Acuticoccus sp. I52.16.1: one gene and its partner. The protein of the gene in region 1 interacts with the protein of each later gene in a pairwise test. Links are inferred from orthologs where the notes say so. Each region holds a gene or a part of one and is shown in the gene's direction. Other genes may lie near its edges.

Region 1 (4,234 bases):
AGAAGCTGCATCAACGCCCAGCCCGGATAGTTCGACACGCCCCAATGGAGCACCTTACCGGCACGCACCAGGGTGTCGACGGTGTGGAGAAGCTCGTCGACCGGGGTGGAGCCGTCGAACGCGTGGAGTTGCATCAGGTCGATCCGGTCGGTCCGCAGGCGGCGCAGCGCGGCGTCCACCGCACCGACGAGGCGGGCGCGGGAGACACCCCATTCGTTCGGCCCCTCGCCAGTCGGCAGCGCCGTCTTGGTCGAGATCAGCGCTCGCTCGCGCAGCCCTTCCAGCGCGGCGCCCAGCACCTCTTCGGAGCGCCCGTCGGAGTAGACGTCGGCGGTATCGAACAGGGTGACGCCGGCCTCGAGGCAGATCTCGACGAGGCGGCGCGCCTCGGCGACGTCGGTCCGGCCCCAATTGGAAAAGAGGGGGCCGGTGCCGCCGAAGGTGCCCGCGCCGAACGAGAGAGCGGGAACGCGAAGGCCCGAGCGGCCGAGTTGGCGGATATCCATGGGGAAGCTCCATCGCAATTGGGCGAGCGCCGCGCCGCGGGGCGCCGGCCGGTGTTGGCGGGTGTCGGCGGGAGAGCGCCGCTGTCGCGAGCCTATTTGCGTGCCGCGGCTCGCCATGCGTAGATCGCCGAGATTCCGAAGTTCTATGAATTCGAGGCACAGATGCTGGGGGATCCGTCGCGCCTGCGCGAGCTGGAGGTCTTCGCGGTCGTCGCGGCGGAGGGAAACTTCTCCGCCGCCGCCCGGGCCACGGGACTGACGCCGTCGGCCGTCTCCAAGGCCGTCGCGCGGCTGGAGCGCCGGCTCGGTGCGCGGCTCGTCGCCCGCACCACACGCGGCCTGACGCTGACGGACGAGGGGCGCGGCTTCCACCTGCGCGCGGCCGGCATCCTGACCGATCTCGAGGCGGCCGAGGACGAGGCGGCGCGCGGCGGTCGGCCGGTCGGTACGGTGCATGTCACCACCTCGGCCTCCTACGCGCATCACATTCTCTATCCGGCGATAGGGAGGCTGCGCGCGGCGCACCCTGCGCTGCGCATCGTCGTCAGCGAGACGGACACGGTCGTCGGCCTGATCGAGGCGGAGGCGGACATTGCCGTGCGGGCCGGGGAGATGCCGTCATCGGCGCTGGTGGCACGCGGACTGGGGGCGTCGGGGCGGATGGTCGTCGCCGCGCCCGCCTACCTCGCGGCCCGCGGCACGCCGGAGACGGCGCGCGACCTCGCCGCGCACGACCTCATCGGCCTCGGCTATCGGCGGCGGGAGGCAATCTGGCCGTTCGACCCCGCGGACGGCGGCCGCCCGCTCGACACGCGGGTGGCGCTGACGGCGAGCGACGGCGAGGGCATCCGGCACATGGCGCGGGCCGGCCTCGGTCTCGCGAGACTCACCGCGTTCACCGTCCGGGACGACATCTCGGCCGGCCGCCTCGTCCCCCTGCTGCGCGAGGTCGACATCGGCGACCGCGAACCGTTTCACGCGCTGTGGCTGAAGTCCGGCGGTCCGCTGCCGGCCCGCGTGCGCCTGGTCCTCGACCACCTCGCGACCCACGGCCGGGTCGACGCGCACCCTTGACGCCCACGGCGGCATCACGGCGCCACGAAGGCGTCACGAATCGCGCGGTGAGGCTCCGATGAGACGGGCTCCGTCAGGTTGGGGAAGATCGCGGAAGCGGGATGGTGGAGGGGGTTGGATTCGAACCAACGTAGGCATAGCCAGCGGATTTACAGTCCGCCCCCTTTAGCCACTCGGGCACCCCTCCGATGTGTCGCGGCGTGTTAGGCTGTACGCGCCGCGATGTCAACGACGAGTCACGAAGCAACTATGGATGAATCTGAGCCTTATTGGCTTTTCGGTCTGCATGCCGTGCGCGCGGCCCTCGCCAACCCCCGGCGCGCCGTCCACGCGATGATGGCGACCACCAACGCCATGCGCCGGCTCGAGCCCCTGCCCCGCCGGATCGATGCCGAGACCGTCGACGTGCGCCGCCTCAACAAGCTGCTCGGAGACGCGGTCCACCAGGGGGTCGCGCTGCGGGTCTCGCCGCTCGACGGGGTCGATATCGCCACGCTCGGCGAAGGGCGTCTGGTCCTGTGCCTCGACCAGATCACCGATCCGCACAATGTCGGTGCGATCCTGCGGTCTGCGGCCGCGTTCCAGGCGGACGGCGTCGTCGTCACGCGACGCCACAGCGCGTCGGAGACCGGCGTGCTCGCCAAGTCCGCCTCCGGGGCGCTGGACATGGTGCCGATCGCGGTGGAGACGAACATGTCCCGCTCGGTCGACGCGCTGAAGGCGGCCGGCTTCTACACCGTCGCGCTCGACAGCGAGGCCGAGATGTCGATGAGCGATCTGCCGGCCGCGGAGCGCTATGCCTTCGTCCTCGGCGCCGAAGGCAAGGGCGTGCGGCCCGGCGTGCGCGCCAACTGCGACACGGTGGCCGCCATCGAGGTCCCGGGAGCCCTCGCCTCGCTCAACGTATCCAACGCCGCGGCGATCACACTTTATGCGGCACATACGCAACTTCGTAGGAGGGTTGCGTGATCGGCACTGGTGCAAGGCGTCACAAAGGTGATATTTCGGGAGACGGTCGCTGCGAGATCAACGCGTTAGCGGCACGTGTCTGAAATATTGATCAGTGATGCGGATCTGATGTCATCCTTTCACTTCCCCGGATCGTATTCCTCTGGTGATGAGGATCGCTTCATAAAGCGAATACTGATGGGCCAGGTATTCTGCCGATGCACGCTTTCAGGGGTGGGGGAATGAATCATGAGAATGCACCGCGACATGGGCGTCCGACCCGCAATCGTGGCAAACGCGTGCCGGCGGCGCGCGGCGCCGGCGGCGGACTGACGGCACGCACCGTGAGCGCATGGCCCGGCGTCATCGACACGCGGGTGCTGGACCGCTCGCTGGCGCTGAACCTGCGCCTGGCGTCGGTGCGGTGCGCGCGGCGGATCGAGCCGGCCTTCCGCGATGCCGGGCTCTCCAGCGTGGAACTCGTGGCGTTGACCCTCATTCAGGCCAATCCCGGCATCCGTCAGGGTCATCTCGCGTCGACGTTGCTGCTCAAGCCCGCGCACATGACGAAGCTGGTCCAGGCGCTGCAGGACCAGGACCTCATCGAACGCACGACGCCCGACAACGATCGTCGCGCGGTGGAGCTGCACCTGTCGCATCGGGGCGAAGAGCTCGCGACCATCGAGCGCGAGCGTGTCGAGGCGTTCGAGGCGCGCATGCAGGCCGGCCTGCTGAGCCCGGCCGAGCAGCGCCAGCTCCTCAAACTCCTCAAGAAGGTCTGGCAGACCGAGGACCAGGACCCCGAGGCGTTCGAGGTCGACACAGTCTCCTGACCGCCCGCTCGCTGGTATCCGAGCCCCGCCGGTGCGGGGGCCGGCGCCATGCGGCGATGCGCCGTTCACCATCCGCCATCATTGCTGCGCGTTCGACGCCTCGGGCGGCGCGCGGGCCGCTTGCGCAGACCCGCGCGACGACGCCGGGCGGAGACTTTTCCCCGTTATTCAGCCCCGCGAGCCGCGGTCGGCGGCGCGCCTGAGCTGCCGCGGCTCAAGAAGAACGCGGCGGGCGGGTCTGCGGGCGCGGCCCCGGCGGGGCGGTGCGGCGCGGCGGCTGGCCCTGCGCACCGGCCTCGCTCCCCGGCAGGCGACGCGGCTCGCGCACCGGCGTCGGCGCCGGATCGGTCGGCGCTCGCGGCTGGCGCGGGGCCGCCAGCATCCGCGGCTGCTGCCGCGTCGGCGCCACCGGCTCGTCGCGCAGATCCTCCTCCGCGTCGTCGAGGTCCTCGAGGTCGGCCCCCTCGGCGTCGTCCTCCGCGTCCTCGACGATCGTCGGCGCGGCGCGCTTGCCGCCTTTGGCCTTGGCGGCCGGACGGCTCCGGCGCGGCTTGGGCTTGGAGCGCCCACGGACCAGCAACAGACCGCCGACGACGATCAGCAGGAAGACCGCCCCGGCCGCACCGGCGACGTAGGGGAAGAGGTCGTCCTCGAGGAGCTGGTCGAGCGCGGTGCGATCGTCCGGCGTGAAGCGGGTGTCGAGGTCGGCGATGCCGGACACCGAGCTGGTGCTGGTGGCGACCGGCTCGCGCGGCGGGGCGACGTCGGCGAGCGTCTCGGTCGGTGGGTTCTCCAGCGCGGCGAAGCCATCGGCGAAGCCCTCCAGCGAGATCGGGATGCCGATCCCCTCCTCCGGCGTGCGGAAGATCGAGA
Region 2 (2,877 bases), 2.0 Mb from region 1 along the record:
GAAGCGCAGGTCGACGTACTTGACGTCCTTGTCCTTGATGTCCTTGAGGATTTCTTGCGCTGTGCTCATTAGCAGTGGGCTCTCTCTCTTGCGCTTCTCAGGTTAGATGGCGTCCTCACCGATTTCACCGGTGCGGATGCGGATTGCGTCCTCGACGGGGAGGACGAAGATCTTGCCGTCTCCGATCCGGCCGGTCTGAGCGGCATTGCGGATGGCGTCGACGGCGGCGGGCAGGAGGCTGTCGGGAACGATCAGCTCGATTTTCACTTTAGGCAGGAAATCGACGACGTACTCGGCCCCGCGATAGAGTTCGGTGTGGCCTTTCTGGCGGCCGAACCCGCGTGCTTCGAGGACGGTGATCCCTTGGAGCCCGACTTCTTGCAGCGCCTCCTTCACCTCGTCCAACTTGAACGGCTTAATAATGGCTTCGATCTTCTTCATGACACCCCGCTCAGCGGCGGACGGACGACCCGGCCCGCTGGACTGGCGCGATGATGCAGGGACCATGCCAACGGCGCCACCTTTGAATTGTCCTGTTTCCGAGCAGATGCCGCATAGAAGGGCAACGCCAGTGCTGATTTGGAAGGCGGACTGCCCGTCGTTTGTGCACCCATGAAAGTCTCCAACGATTTTGAGTTGCCGACGCCGCACGAGATGCGTGCATGCGACCGCGCGGCCGTGGCGGAAGGGACGTCGTTCGAAACCCTCATGGAGCGGGCCGGATGCGCGGTTGCCGAGGTGGTGGCCAAGCATGCCCCGGCCGGTGCGCCGATCCTAGTTCTCGCCGGACCGGGGAACAATGGCGGCGATGCGTTCGTCGCCGCTCATAAGCTGCTCGATGACGGGCATGCCGTCGCCGTGCTCGACCTCTCCGGCGACCGTCCGGACGGCGCGGCGGCCGCGGCCCGCGCGGTCTACGACGGCCCGCGCGTGGCGGCGGACGACGAGACGATCGACCGCGCCGAGGTGGTGGTCGACGGGCTCTTCGGCGGCGGCCTGTCGCGCGCGGTCGACGGGGTCTTCGCCGAGGTGGTTCGCCGCGTGAACGCCCGCCCGCGGGAGGTCGTCGCGATCGACGTGCCCAGCGGGGTCGACGGGGCGAGCGGCGAGGTGAGGGGCGTCGCCATCGAGGCGCGCCGGACCGTCACATTCCAGCGCCGGCGGCCGGGGCACCTGCTGCTGCCGGGCCGCGACCTGTGCGGCGAGGTCGAAGTCGCCGACATCGGCATTTCGGACGCGATCATCGAAGCGGCCGGCTGTCGGACCTTCGTCAACACGCCCGCGCTGTGGCGCGGCGCGCGGCCGATCCTGGCGATGGCCGGCCACAAGTACGATCGCGGCCACGCGGTGGTGGTGTCGGGGCCGATGACGGCCACGGGGGCGGCGCGGATGGCGGCGGCCTCGGCGCTGCGGACCGGGGCGGGGCTCGTCACCGTCGCCTCGCCGCCCGACGCGCTGTTCGTCAACGCCAATCATCTGACGGCCGTGATGCTGACCCGCGCCGACGGGCCGGAGGGCCTCGCCGAGGTGCTTGCCGACACGCGGCGCAACGCGGTGTGCATCGGCCCCGGCCTCCCTCCCGACGTCGCGACGCGCGAGCTGGTCACGGCGGCGCTCGCCTCCGAGGCCGCCGCGGTGCTGGACGCCGGCGCCCTGACCGCCTTCGCCGACGATGCCGACGCGCTCGCCGCGGCGATGGGTGGGCGCGGCGCGGTGCTGACCCCGCACGCGGGCGAATTCGCGCGGCTGTTCGGCCGGGACGAGCTGCCGCGGCTGGGCAAGCTCGAAGCGGCGCGGCGGGCGGCCGCCCGGGTCGGCGCCACCGTGGTGCTGAAGGGGGCGGACACCGTGACCGCCGCGCCGGACGGCCGCGCCGCCATCTCCGAGAACGCGCCCCCCTGGCTCGCGACGGCCGGGGCGGGGGACGTTCTGGCGGGCATGATCACCGCCTTCCTCGCCCAGGGCGCCTCGCCGTTCGAGGCCGCGGCGATGGGCGTGTGGCTCCACGGAGATCTCGCCCAGCGTGTCGGCCCGGCGCTGATCGCGACCGATCTCATCGCCAATCTGAGGCACGCGCGCGCAGCGTTCGATCATGTTTGACCGCAGGCGGTCGCCGGCCTTAGAGGTGAGCCGCGCGCGGGTGTGGCGGAACTGGTAGACGCACCAGATTTAGGTTCTGGCGCCGCAAGGTGTGGGGGTTCGAGTCCCTCCACCCGCACCAATCCTGTGGATTGGTTTTTTCGTGCGCTACCGGCCTTCGGCCTGCATGAGCGCGGGTGCGTGCGCTACCGGCCTTCGGCCTGCTGGGGCGCGGGGTCTGATGCCTGTGCGTGGCGCGCTCGTCAGCACGGCTTTATCTAACGGCCGCGTCTATCGGTCGGGGCTCGTGTACGTTTCGGCGATCGGCGGGGGGTGGATTGCCGTGGGTGCGCGCTCCATCGTAAAGGAGCGGCGGGAGGTGCTGGGCGGCCGGGTGGCCGCCGCGCTCGGCCCGCCGACGGGCGCCGCGCTGGATTTGCCGGGCTCGATGGCACCGAACGGCATTGACACCGGTGCTTCCCGGGGCGACATGGAGCGTCCTCCCCGACAACGTTTTTATTGGTGCTGCGGAAAGTGAACCCGATGGATGTGACGGAAACCCGTGCAGAGGGTCTGGCGCGGGAACTCAAAGTGACGGTTCCCGCAGCGACCCTCGACGCTCGTCTGAATGCCTACCTCGACGATATGCGTCAGAAGGTTCGACTGAAGGGATTTCGCCCGGGCAAGGTGCCCATGGCGCACCTGAAGAAGATGTACGGCCGCTCCGCGATGGCCGAGGTCATCAATGAAGTGATGACCGAATCGATCCGCGGCGCCGTCGAGCAGCGCGACGAGAAG

The links.
Region 2: the proteins of rlmB (region 1) and MRB58_RS22160 interact in binary tests that used the Escherichia coli proteins (3 or more experiments, as listed by UniProt). The link is inferred for Acuticoccus sp. I52.16.1 from one-to-one orthologs.

The regions. Positions count from the first base shown.
Region 1 is NZ_CP094828.1:2,924,352-2,928,585, reverse strand. The notes cover bases 832-3,689. They hold rlmB (23S rRNA (guanosine(2251)-2'-O)-methyltransferase RlmB), read left to right. Parts: upstream 832-1,829; coding sequence 1,830-2,549; downstream 2,550-3,689. Other genes in these bases: MRB58_RS24975 (invasion associated locus B family protein), read right to left, coding at 3,576-3,689; MRB58_RS13245 (MarR family winged helix-turn-helix transcriptional regulator), read left to right, coding at 2,873-3,361; MRB58_RS13260 (LysR family transcriptional regulator), read left to right, coding at 832-1,580. In the rest of the region: MRB58_RS13265 (aldo/keto reductase), read right to left, coding at 1-506; more of MRB58_RS13260, read left to right, coding at 669-831; more of MRB58_RS24975, read right to left, coding at 3,690-4,234. UniProt on the Escherichia coli protein: Specifically methylates the ribose of guanosine 2251 in 23S rRNA.
Region 2 is NZ_CP094828.1:4,959,823-4,962,699, forward strand. It holds MRB58_RS22160 (NAD(P)H-hydrate dehydratase), read left to right. Parts: upstream 1-654; coding sequence 655-2,100; downstream 2,101-2,877. Other genes in the region: glnA (type I glutamate--ammonia ligase), read right to left, coding at 1-69; MRB58_RS22155 (P-II family nitrogen regulator), read right to left, coding at 103-441; MRB58_RS22170 (hypothetical protein), read left to right, coding at 2,321-2,617; tig (trigger factor), read left to right, coding at 2,623-2,877. UniProt on the Escherichia coli protein: Bifunctional enzyme that catalyzes the epimerization of the S- and R-forms of NAD(P)HX and the dehydration of the S-form of NAD(P)HX at the expense of ADP, which is converted to AMP.